Regions from separate parts of the Corallincola platygyrae genome, predicted to be linked through region 2. Evidence: predicted binding sites of a transcription regulator. Region 2 holds the regulator's gene; each other region holds the start of a gene.

Region 1 (3,085 bases), on a different contig from region 2:
AAAACGGATAAAAAGTCTTATAACTAGCTCACGTTCGCTGCTTAACACAGGTTGTACTAGGCTTAATCTGACCTTTCCATGGAGGGCTATTATGCTCAAGCAAATGTTCAACCGTGCACTGTTATGTACAGCGCTGCTATTCGTATTTACGCCTCTTCAGGCGGCGGCAAACCCGTTAATTGATATGGTGACGCAGCAGCTTGGCGTTTCTCCGACCCAAGCCAGCGGTGGATTAGGCGCTTTGCTTTCAACAGCGCAAAAAGGTATGAGCGGCGGAGACTTTGCAGCCTTAGGTGACGTGGTACCTGATATGAGTAGTTTGTTGGCTGCAGCGCCTACGCAGGTGAGTGGCGATGCAGACACCCTGGGGTCTATGGCCTCCGGGTTACTGGGGGATTCAGAGGCTGCCAGTAACGCAGTGGCACTGAATCAGGCGTTTTCCAGCTTGGGATTAGACTCTGGTATGGTGGGACAATACTCCAAGATCCTACTGGATTTTGTCGAGTCGGAAGGCGGCCAGGCGCTAATGGAATCGCTAAAATCTGCGCTTATCTGATAATGGCGTTTTCTGCTTAAACAAAAAGCCCCGTAGCTTGATAGCTATGGGGCTTTTTTAATACCAATCCGCATAACTCTGCAATCTATTTCAATAAAGCTGCAAATTTCTGCTTGAACTTGGCCACTTTGGGCGCAACCACCAGCGAGCAATAGGGCTCATGTCCATGCATAGAGAAGTACTGCTGATGGTAGTCTTCTGCTGGATAAAACACTTCCAGAGGCACGATTTCTGTAACGACCGGCTCTGCCCACTCATTAGCCTGAGCCGCCACCGCTTGCTCCGCTTCGGCTTTCTGTACGCTGTCGTGATAGAAGATGCCCGAACGATATTGGGTGCCGATATCTTCACCCTGCCTATTTAATGTGGTGGGATCGTGAATGGTGAAAAAGATATCCAGCAAGGTCTCATAACTTATCACTTGCGGATCAAAAAAAATCTGAACAACTTCCGCGTGGCCAGTGTCACCCGTGCAAACTGCTTTGTAGCTGGGATGTTCCACATGCCCGCCGGAATAACCTGAAGTCACTTGCTGCACACCTTTCAATTCACTGAATACGGCTTCCAAGCACCAGAAGCAGCCGCCTGCCAGCGTCGCTATAGAAGCTGGCTCTTTATTATCCAATGTCATTAAAATTTACACCTATATTTCTATTAGTGATATAAAAAACAGCAACCAGCTGTTTTTTAAGGAAAAAATAATATAGGCACAACTTTTGCCTAATTTTTAACAGTTATTTATAGTTTTCTAATTTTGTAGTTGCGTATACGGAATACGTAGGAGTATATACATGAAGTTGTCCCTTATCAGCGGCTTGTTCGGCTTAGTCGCACTTACCGCTACCTCAGCGGCATCTGCTCTTGTTATCGATACAACTGAGACGTGGAATGGAAGCTACCGTGTCGGTTCATTTGGCGAATCTAACACCGCCACATATGGCCAGACTTTCACTTTAGGCCAAACAGCAGGTCTAACAGACTTTACGTTTTTTGTTGGTGACAAAGTCGACCCAGGCTACGTTGACTTTGAAGCGTACGTTTACGCTTGGGATGGAGTGAAAGCTACAGGTGATGCCCTGTTCATGTCCAGCCCTTATACAACCACAGACAATCAAGGTTTGGGTGGTTTCGAGCAGTTCACAATTGATACTGGTGTGCTGTCACTTGACGCTGGAGAGTACGTTGCCTTTTTCTCAGCTTCTAACCTTTTTGACGGCGTTCAGAGTACCGCGTACTTCGGAAATGTAGATGGTAAGACGTATACCGAAGGTAGCTTTGTGTTTATGAATAACGGCAGCGATTTTGATCGTTTGACGCAAGATAGCTGGACAGCATGGAATCGCGACTTAGCATTTACAATGAACTTTGTATCTGTGCCAGAGCCTTTACCAATTGCCCTGCTGGGTCTCGGACTGGTAGGACTATTTGGCAGCCGTCGAAAAATTTAACACTTTTTAAGATTTAGTCGTTCGTAAAAAACCGTGTTTCAACGCGGTTTTTTTATGCCTGCTATTTTTCGCTTTCAACACATTCCTAACGCTTGCTAGACTGCTGTTCCGCTTTATCCCAATGTTGATAAAAGAAGGCTGAGGAGAGGAAGGTTGGAAAAGATCGCAAACGTCGCCATTGTCGGCGGCACCCATGGCAATGAATTCACCGGTGTCTATCTGCTGAAAAAGTGGCAGCATGAGCCCTCAGCCATTAAGCGAAGCAGCTTCGAAACCTCAACGCTTTGGGCCAATCCCCGTGCGTTTGGCGAAAACAAACGCTATTGCGATCAGGATCTGAATCGACAATTCACCCGCGCTCAACTTGATGATCCCAGTTTGGCCGGATACGAACAGTCTCGAGCGAAAGTGATTGATGCGACCCTGGGACCAAAAGGTGACGCCAAGTGTGATTTCCTGATCGACCTGCATACCACCACCAGCAACATGGGCCCATGCATACTGTTGACCCAGGAAGGTAAGATTTATCGCCAACTGGCGGCCTATGTGAAAATGAAAATGCCCGAGGCCGTAATTTTCCGCGACGAAGACCACCTGCCCGCAGCACAACATCACCTGCTGTCGACAGTTGGCACCATGGGGGTCATTGTTGAAGTAGGGCCAGTTTCGCAATCAGTGATACGCCAGGATATCTTCGAGCAAAGCGAAGCGCTGACACATCATATTCTCGACTTCATCGAGCTTTACAATCAGGATGCTCTGCCTGAACTGCCAGCTTCTGTTGAAGGCTACCGTTACCTGGAGAGCATTACACTGCCCTTGGATGAGTCGGGTGAACGCCTGGGTATGGTTCATAGTAATGTTCAGGACAATGACTTCCAGCCAATCTACCCTGGCGACCCACTGTTCCAAACCTTTGAGGGTGAAACGATCACCTATCAGGGCGATAAAGTGGTCTATCCGGCATTTATTAATGAAGCCGCTTACTACGACAACAATCTGGCCATGTCTCTGTGTGAAAAGGTGAGGATAGATGTCGACGAGTAACTCCCAGGCAAACATCTTAGTTGCCGACTATCAG
Region 2 (3,085 bases):
TCACTCAATTGGTGAATAGATAAGGACGAGCTGTCTATCTGCAGGTCTGCTCGCGATATTAAAGGTTCCAGCAGACGCTCTTCAGCTGCAATTGCCTGCTCAAGAGAGCCTCCGTTTTTAGACAGAGGGTGCAATCTGCGGGTCTCGCTGAATCGTTTTATCAGCGCGCTTTGGTCTGCATCCAGAAACAGTAAAGTGCAACGATACTGTTGGCACAGCATGTCTAAAATGGTTTCTAACGTATGCGGCTCTTCAGGCAGGTTTCGAACGTCGATGCTGACCGCTATCTCGCCATAGCGCTCACTGACCTGAGTGACCAATGTCGGTAGCATTTCTACAGGAAGGTTATCGACACAGTAATAACCAAGATCTTCCAGAACACGTAAAGCGACACTTTTGCCAGAGCCTGATCGGCCGCTGACAATAGTAAGTTTAATGGGTGACGCTACGTCCGTGTCGCTCATGGGTGAGTGATGATCTCGTAGAGTTCCTGATCGTTATCTGCACATCTTAACTTCTTCAGAATTTGCTTGTCTGAGAGTTTTGCTGCAATTGCTGACAGGGTTTTCAGGTGTTCCTGGCAGCTCTGTTCTGGGACCAGTAGCGCGAATATGAGGTCTACTGGTTGATTGTCGATGGCATCAAAGGCAATAGGCTCATCGCACTGCAACAAGACTGCAACAGCTTTACTGGCATTTGAGATCCGCCCATGAGGAATAGCAATACCATTTCCAATACCTGTACTGCCCTTTTTCTCTCTATCCAGAATGCTTTCAAAGATCATTTTGCAGCCGTGATCCGGCAGGTGCTTGGCAGCCAGTTCGCTGGCCATCTCAAGCACTCGTTTTTTGCTTGAACCGTGGACTGCACTTCGAGTGCAGTCCAGGCTGAGAATGGATGATATATCCATAGTGTAATTAGTGCGCGTTTAGCTTTTCTTTATGTTTAATTACTTGTCGATCGAGTTTATCGACCAACGCGTCGATTGCGGCATACATATCTGAATGCTCTGCGTTAGCAAATATCTCACCACCATTTAGGTGCAGTTTTGCTTCTGCTTTTTGCGTTAACTTCTCAACGTTGAGGATAACGTAAACGTTATTGATGTGGTCGAAATGGCGCTCTAGCTTAGTGAACTTTTCATTCACATAGTTTCGGAGTGAATCAGTAACTTCGACATGATGGCCGGTAAGATTGATTTGCATAGACCTCATCCTTTTATTGGTGAGCTTTTTACAGCAAGCTCTTTCGCTGATTTGACGGTGGGATAGACAAGGACTCCCGATACTTGGCGATCGTTCGTCTTGCTACCTGAATTCCCTGGTCTGCCAGTAGGTCAGCAATTTTGCTATCTGACAAAGGCTTGCTGGGGATTTCAGCCGCCACTAGTTTCTTGATCAGTGCTCGAATAGCTGTTGAGGAGCATTCTCCACCCCCTTCAGTACTGACGTGGCTGGAGAAGAAATATTTAAGCTCGAAGATACCTCTGGGGGTATGCATATACTTTTGTGTGGTCACACGGGATATGGTTGATTCATGCATATCAACCGCTTGAGCGATATCGTTAAGCACCATTGGCTTCATCGCTTCATCGCCGTATTCAAAGAAATCCCGTTGAAACTGAACAATGCAGTTTGCCACTTTCATCAGCGTATCATTGCGGCTTTCCAGGCTCTTGATGAACCATTTTGCTTCCTGCAGATGAGAGCGAATGTACTGGCTGTCTGCTGAATTCTTCACCGTGCGGCTCATGGCAGCATATTGCTGATTTACTTTGAGTTTAGGTACGGCATCAGGGTTGAGCTCTACAACCCAGCGACCGCTTTTTTTGGTCACCGATACGTCTGGAATCACGTATTGTTCTTCGCCACTGATCACCGCACTGCCTGGGCGAGGATTAAGTGACTGGATCAAGCGGAGAACTTCGCGTAACTGGTCTTCCTTGAGCTTGCTTTTACGCATCAACTGGCGATAGTCACGGCTGGCGAGTAGCTCGATATGATTGCCCAGAACCTGCTTACATTCTTTCAACCAAGGTGTATCTTCTGCAAATTGGTTGACCTGCACCAGCAGGCACTCTTGCAGTGAGCGAGCGCCAACGCCGATCGGGTCAAACAACTGAATACGTTTGATTACAGCTTCAACTTCATCCAGCTCAACCGCTTCTTCATCTTGTCCGAGCGCGGTAAGAATGTCTTCTGCTGACACAGTCAGATAGCCGGATTCGTCGATGGCATCAATGATGGCGGTGGCGATTGCACGGTCTACGTCACTGAATGGAGTCAGTTGCATCTGCCACTCGAGGTGGCTTTGCAGTGAATCTGTTGTCTCGCCCTGATAGCTGAACTCACTATCGTCGCCGTAGGAGGCTCCGGAAACTGGCGCTGCAGAGAGGTGATCATCCCAGGTGCTGTCTACTGGAAGTTCGTCAGATATCTGCTCTTTGTTGAGTGCTTCCGACGTTTCAACCGCAGCAGCATCATGTTCGTCTTGGAAACCATCGTTGCTGTCAGCTGATGCCGTTTCAGCTTTTTGAGGAAGATCTTGAGCCTCGCCGTTGACAGGCTGCTCAGCTACGTCGCTTTGTTCTGTCTGTTCCAGAAGCGGATTATTGTCGAGCGCATCCTGAACTTCCTGCTGGAGGTCCAGAGTCGATAATTGCAACAGCCGAATTGCCTGTTGCAATTGCGGCGTCATGGTAAGTTGCTGGCCTAAACGTAACTGTAATGACGGTTTCATTTACTTCCGTGACAATAAAAAAACGCACTTGCTTACAACGGACGTGGAGTTCGAGTGAGAGACTAAAAAATGCGTCACCCGTTAATTAAACTATAGCTGGAATTGCTCGCCGAGATACACGTCACGTACCTTTTGATCCGATAATACATCTTCCGGCTTGCCTTTGGCTATCAACTCTCCGTGGCTAACGATGTAAGCGTACTCACATACATCCAGAGTCTCTCTCACATTGTGATCAGTAATCAAGACACCAAGACCTCGATCGCGTAAGTGTTCAATGATTTTCTTGATATCGGTTACAGATATTGGATCTACTCCTGCAAAAGGTTCATCCAATAAAACGAAC
Region 3 (3,085 bases), on a different contig from region 2:
GTAAGTAACACTCACAGTGTCGATGGCCAGGTACATTTGGGACATGCCCTGCTCAAAGAGTATGAAGCGTTAAAAGCCTACCCCAAAGCCTTTGCCGCACTAGCCAAGGGTAATGCCGCGAAAAAAGTAGGTTTGGGTTATCAGTGGCAGCAGGACAAAGCCCTGTTTGAAAACATGAAAGCCGCGTTTGCCAACCATACTTTCGATGCCAGCAGGGGCCACGAGGATGACCAGCCCATTATTGTGACAGGCATGCCAAGATCGGGCACGACGCTGGTTGACCGCATTGTCTCCAGTCATAGTCAGGTATTTACCGCTGGCGAGTTGCAAAACTTTGGTGTGGCTTTAAAACGCATGGCAAAAACGCCTTCGCGTCAGGTGTTGGATCCAGAGACCATTGCCAAAGGCATGACACTGGATATGCCTGCGTTGGGCAAAGCCTATATAGAAAGCACCTGCCCTCAAACTACCGGACACCGGCATTTCACCGATAAAATGCCACTCAACTTTTTCTACCTCGGCTTTCTTCATCAGGCACTGCCCAAAGCCAAGTTAATCTACCTTCGGCGCAATCCGATGGATACCTGCCTGAGTAACTTCCGCCAGCTATTCGCGCTGAATTTCAGTTACTACAACTATTCGTACGATCTGGAAGATACCGGGCGGTATTACCTGATGTTTGATGACCTGATGAAGTTCTGGGAACAGAAGTTAGGTGACAAGCTATTGTGTGTTGATTACGAGACCCTCGTGGCTGAACCAGAGCAGCAAATAAAGCGGATACTGGCATTCTGTGGCCTGCCCTTTGAACAAGGCTGCATCGATTTCCACCTCAATGACGCACCCGTTGCTACAGCCAGTGCCGTGCAGGTCCGCCAACCGATGAACAACAAATCGATCGGCCGCTGGAAGCGTTATGAACAGGAGTGTGCGCCACTCAAAGCACTACTTGAAGAAGCAGGACTAACCATTTAAGTAGATTTGCCAGTAAGCAGAAAAAAGTTAGGTTAACAATGAAAAACTGATTATTTTTTAACCTTGACAGTGTCGAACTATCTTACAACTATTCAACCAGGACAAAACTAACCAATTGATAATATTGGATGGAATAGATTTTGCTTTGCTAAATTAACATTTAGTGCTGAAGTTGCCTTAACAGGCGAACTACATGCAGTCTTAACATCTATAAGGAAGTTGTGATGCGTCGTTTAATGACTCGCGTAATCTCTGCTATCGCTCTGTTGATGGCATGTCAAAATGCTCAGGCAGCCCTGCTTGATTTCACATTCAGCTTTGAAAATGCACTTAATGGCGGTGGTTCTATTACCGGTATTGTACGCGGCCTGTCAGAAGGTACTGGTGCAGCCAGCAGCATCGAAGTATTCAGCAACAGCGCCGGATATGGTGTCGGTGAATACGTAGGCGCTCCGTTCAGAAACAGCTGGACCGTACTTAACGGCACTATTACCGACTTTGACTTCCTGTCATTCGGTGTTGTGAATGCAGCGCCTGCAGTCACTTCCGCTTCGCTGTTTTTTGGTTCTGAAGCAAGTCTTGGTGCGTCTTTTCGCGCCGGTGTGAGCGATCGTGCCGATGCTATTACTACGGGCAGTGGCATTGTTACAACAGAGCAGATCGCTCTGAGCTTCCAACCTGCAGCAGCAGTTCCTGCGCCGGCAGCGCTATTGCTTATGGGTCTGGCAGTATTTGGACTGGCGGCTCGTCGCGTAATGCGTTAAATCGTCCTATTATGTTAAAAAAAGCCGCTAATGCGGCTTTTTTTATTTTTACAAATCGGTGGAATGGCCAGCTTCGACAGATTAACGACCTACATCCCAGCCACACTCACAAACTTGGCGGACGCATTCGCGTAAGTAACATCGGCGCCATAGACCTTGGCCTCCAGCCAGTGAATACCGCGCCGCTGTTTAGTTCGCCTTGCCTCCACTGTTAACTCAACGGGAAGCACAACCGGACTCAGATACCTCACCTGCAACTCAGCAGTCAGCGCTTTCACTCCTGCATAGAATAAACAGTGAGTCATCGCCGCATCCAGCAGGGTGGCAACTAAGCCGCCATGCATCAGCCCCTGGTACCCCTGGTGAGATTCAGAGGCATAAAATGTTGCCCTTACAACGCCTTCATCAAAAGACCTGAACACTAGCTCCAACCCTTTCTGCTCCCCAGCAGGCTGGCCGCAAGCGATACACTGTCGATGTGTCGTCTTGAGCTGTTCGTAGGATGGCAATGACGGAAGACCCATATCTAAGCGCTATCTGGGGTCATGGTTGTTGCCATGGCAACAACCATGACCGTGGCCTTTGCCCCGTCCAGCATTCGACTTGTTATGACCGCTGCCAGAACACTTAGCGTGGCCATCCTTGCCGCCACAACCACACTTAACGTGCTCATGTGTGTGCCGATGTTTATGCTGGTCACAACCACAGCCTTTGTGATTGGGCGATGGGTTGCCCTGCTCTGCCGCGCTCAGTTCATTATGACTTGCCAGCTTGGCCACCTCTTCGGCCAGCTCACCCGGACGATTGGCCAGGCTAAACACCTGCATCGACTCTGTCAGTAAGCGCCCCAGCATCTGTTGCCCAATTTGGCGCACCAGCAAATGTGTTGCCCCCTGCTCTTTCAACATACGTACAAGCTTACCTTTGCCCTGACAGCCAACATTGCCCGCAGGATTGAGTTTGCTGCCAATCAACTTGCCTTCAGGGTTGAAGAAGCCAAACTGACTGGCTTTGGTGAAATGATTGGCGATTTTGTCGTTTTCCATAGGAATTGCGATGATCATTTTTTTGCTCCTTTAGTCGCTTTTTTCCATCATCAATGCCTGCCCATGAATCAGCGCACCAGCTACTTTATGACGCGCACTTTTAACAATGTTGGCCAAAGTTTGACGGGAAACCCCCATCACTTCAGCGGCCTGCATCTGCTGCATTCCCTCAAGATCCACTAATCGCATCGCTTCAAGTTCGTCAGGCTCAAGCGCAACCTGAACCAGCTCAGACATAGGTATGCCGTTGGGCTTAAAACAACTGTTTGCGGGGCGACAGCAGACTTTACGGGGAAGCTT
Region 4 (3,085 bases), on a different contig from region 2:
TTATCACGGCTGTTATATTCAAACCCTTGCTCCACCAGCTTGGCAGTTTCACCAATGGCGTTGATGCCAAAGTTGTTGGAACGGCTGCTGAACTGAATGGAAGGTGCGATGACAAAATGGTCTTCAAACTCGAAGGTATGATAGGAATCGTCTGCAGGGCACATGACTTCATGAAGCTTTTCGCCGGGGCGAATGCCAATAATGTTGATTTTCAGCTCAGGTGCCATCGCCTTAGCAAGGTCGACGATCTTCACCGATGGGATCTTCGGAATAAAGATTTCTCCGCCACACATGCGAGCAAAGTTCTTGAGTACAAAATCGACGCCCTGTTGAAGAGTGATCCAGAATCGTGTCATTTCATCATGGGTGACTGGTAACTCTTTTGCACCGTCGTCAATCAGTTTCTGGAAGAAGGGCACCACTGAGCCACGAGACGCAACGACGTTGCCATAGCGAACTACGGCAAAACCGGTCTTGTGTCCGCCTGACATGTTGTTGGCAGCGACAAACAGTTTGTCGGAACACAGCTTAGTTGCGCCGTATAGGTTGACCGGGTTGGCGGCTTTGTCTGTCGACAGAGCAATCACTTTTTCGACGTTGTTGGCCAGGGCTGCATCGATGACGTTTTCGGCACCATTGATATTAGTTTTGATACATTCCATCGGGTTGTATTCTGCGGCTGGCACTTGTTTAAGTGCTGCAGCATGAATAACGTAATCAACACCGTTCATCGCCCGGATTAGACGTTCTTTATCTCGAACATCACCGATAAAATAGCGCATGCAAGGGGCATTGAAGACCTGTTGCATCTCATACTGCTTCAGTTCGTCTCGAGAGTAGATAATGATTTTCTTGGGGCTGTACCTTTCAAGCAGGGTCTTGACGTACTTTTTACCGAATGATCCCGTACCACCAGTGATGAGAATCGATTTACCGTCAAACATGGGAAGTCCTTACCTTATTAAAGGCGATCTATCTATTATTCTGATAAGCATTTTTGCCTTTACCAGCGCGTTTGGAGCGGAGCAACAACTCTTTGGTTTTGTCCTGTCTGCTGGTAATGGTTTGTTTAATTTGAAGTACTAATGCGTTGAGCTCGGCCAATTCTGAACGGTCCTGGCAGTTTTTTGCGTGATTATTCACTGCCGTTAACCATTGCTCAAAGCCCAAGCTAGCTAAATCCAAATCTGGCTCGGGTGGCTTATCCAGTGTCTGCTGCAGGTTTCTTCCCTGCTCGACAAGCACTGCATAATCAGACTGCTCGGCTTTACTCACTTTCCGCAGCCTTCTTTTTCGCCAGGTCATCACGGACATCTTGCGGAATACCGTCCCAACCCTCTTTGATGTTTCTCATCACACCGGTCACTGCATCCATCGCTTCCAGCTCACCGTTGACTGAAGCTTGGCCCAATTTAAAGATGCAGAAATCATAAAGATCGTAGAGATTGCGGGATATCTCTCCGCCAACCTCCATATCCAGGCTTGCCTGCAATACACTAATAAGCTCAATGGCCTTGCCGATTTTAAGCCCTTTTGCTTCATGGTCTTTTCGCTCAATCGCTCCGCGGGCGGCGGCGACATTACCCAGAATATGCGCCATGATGGCTGATACCTGTGTATGAGGGTCCGCATCCGTCAGCGAGCTCACCGTACCTTGTCGGTACTGCTGAATCGATGTTCTTGCCATGTTCGTTTACCTTCTTCTGCGTTGTTACGCATGTGTGCAGTTGCTGTTCATAGTAGCAGCGTCAAAGATCCGCACAGACGGATCTGCCTCTCATTTGTGTAAGCAAATTGAGTGCCAGCGATCTAAACTGAGACTTTGCTCCCACTCCGATGTTGCTCTATCAGGCTCTTTCAATACAATAGAAGCCGATATTAATATAAGACCTCAGTAAAAGACGGTTTCTCCAGCGTCAAGGAAATGGCGGATTTTTCCGCAATACCCAGAGGGTTAAAAGGTTCCACTTATGCAGGGATTATCTGACGTTCTCGTCATTGATGATAATAATGAGCGCCGCGCGCAGTTAGATCTTCTATTAGGCTTTATCGGTGAAAGTTGCAGGGTCACAGGCTCTGATAACCTGGCGCTCATCAACAGTGAGGATAGCTGGCGCGCCGTAATAATAGGGGACATAGCAGACGAAGAGCCTTTGGAGTTCATTCAACGTCTTGCTTCTGTCCATCCGCTCCAGCCCTATATCCTGTTGGGTGATGATGGTGGTGTAGAGCTACCAAACCTGGTGGGCTCTCTGGAAATGCCTTTTAGTTACAGCAAAATGACGGAAGTCATTCATCGCTGTCAGGATTATCATCGTAAGCGCCCCGGCGGTAAGCCACAAACCGCCAGTCAAACCAAACTATTCCGAAGCTTGGTCGGTCGAAGCGACGCTATCGCGCAAGTGCGTCAGCTCATCGAACAGGTTTCCGTTACCGATGCCAACGTGCTGGTATTGGGAGACTCAGGTACGGGTAAAGAGGTGGTGGCGCGTAATATTCATTACCTGTCTGCCCGTCGTGACGGCCCGTTTGTTCCCGTCAACTGTGGTGCTATTCCAGCCGAGCTGCTGGAAAGTGAATTATTCGGTCATGAGAAGGGCGCTTTTACTGGCGCAATTACCAGCCGCAAAGGTCGCTTCGAATTGGCTCAGGGCGGCACACTGTTTCTTGATGAAATCGGTGATATGCCGCTGAACATGCAGGTTAAATTGCTACGCGTATTGCAGGAGCGTGTATTTGAACGTGTTGGCAGCGCTAAGTTGGTAACCGCCGATGTACGCATCGTCGCAGCGACGCATCGCAATCTCGAAGGCATGATCAGCGATGGCGGCTTCCGTGAAGATCTATACTACCGTCTGAATGTTTTCCCTATCGAGATGCCCGCACTTTGTGAACGTCAGGACGATATTCCTCTGTTGCTGCAGGAATTGGTATCTCGACTGGAAGCAGAACATAGTGCTGCTATCCGATTTACTGATAAGGCGATTGACTCTTTGATGTTGCACCCATGGTCGGGTAACGTCCGAGAATTATCTAACTTGGTTGAACGTTTGGTTATTCTCTACCCGAACGGCGTGGTTGACGT

Evidence for each region. The regulator sigma-54, encoded in region 2, starts transcription at its own class of promoters, with help from an activator protein. The targets are predictions, from matches to a motif close to GTTGGCACGNNNNTNGNNT.
Region 1: the regulator sigma-54 is predicted to act here: its motif matches at 1,260-1,278, upstream of ABEA14_RS13945 (PEP-CTERM sorting domain-containing protein).
Region 3: the regulator sigma-54 is predicted to act here: its motif matches at 1,103-1,121, upstream of ABEA14_RS01440 (PEP-CTERM sorting domain-containing protein).
Region 4: the regulator sigma-54 is predicted to act here: its motif matches at 1,788-1,806, upstream of fliS (flagellar export chaperone FliS).

The regions. Positions count from the first base shown of each region.
Region 1 is NZ_BAABLI010000015.1:287,521-290,605, reverse strand. Features, by position in the region: gene ABEA14_RS13955 (DUF2780 domain-containing protein) at 92-556, shown strand; gene msrA (peptide-methionine (S)-S-oxide reductase MsrA) at 642-1,187, opposite strand; gene ABEA14_RS13945 (PEP-CTERM sorting domain-containing protein) at 1,348-2,004, shown strand; gene ABEA14_RS13940 (aspartoacylase) at 2,158-3,051, shown strand; gene ABEA14_RS13935 (GNAT family N-acetyltransferase) at 3,038-3,085, shown strand, end outside.
Region 2 is NZ_BAABLI010000029.1:7,192-10,276, forward strand. Features, by position in the region: gene rapZ (RNase adapter RapZ) at 1-437, opposite strand, end outside; gene ptsN (PTS IIA-like nitrogen regulatory protein PtsN) at 461-910, opposite strand; gene hpf (ribosome hibernation promoting factor) at 918-1,205, opposite strand; gene ABEA14_RS16675 (RNA polymerase factor sigma-54) at 1,234-2,739, opposite strand; gene lptB (LPS export ABC transporter ATP-binding protein) at 2,830-3,085, opposite strand, start outside.
Region 3 is NZ_BAABLI010000004.1:157,310-160,394, reverse strand. Features, by position in the region: gene ABEA14_RS01445 (tetratricopeptide repeat-containing sulfotransferase family protein) at 1-975, shown strand, start outside; gene ABEA14_RS01440 (PEP-CTERM sorting domain-containing protein) at 1,200-1,739, shown strand; gene ABEA14_RS01435 (PaaI family thioesterase) at 1,829-2,263, opposite strand; gene ABEA14_RS01430 (NifB/NifX family molybdenum-iron cluster-binding protein) at 2,273-2,803, opposite strand; gene ABEA14_RS01425 (DUF134 domain-containing protein) at 2,816-3,085, opposite strand, start outside.
Region 4 is NZ_BAABLI010000004.1:354,104-357,188, forward strand. Features, by position in the region: gene pseB (UDP-N-acetylglucosamine 4,6-dehydratase (inverting)) at 1-944, opposite strand, end outside; gene ABEA14_RS02225 (hypothetical protein) at 973-1,275, opposite strand; gene fliS (flagellar export chaperone FliS) at 1,268-1,687, opposite strand; gene ABEA14_RS02235 (sigma-54 dependent transcriptional regulator) at 1,971-3,085, shown strand, end outside.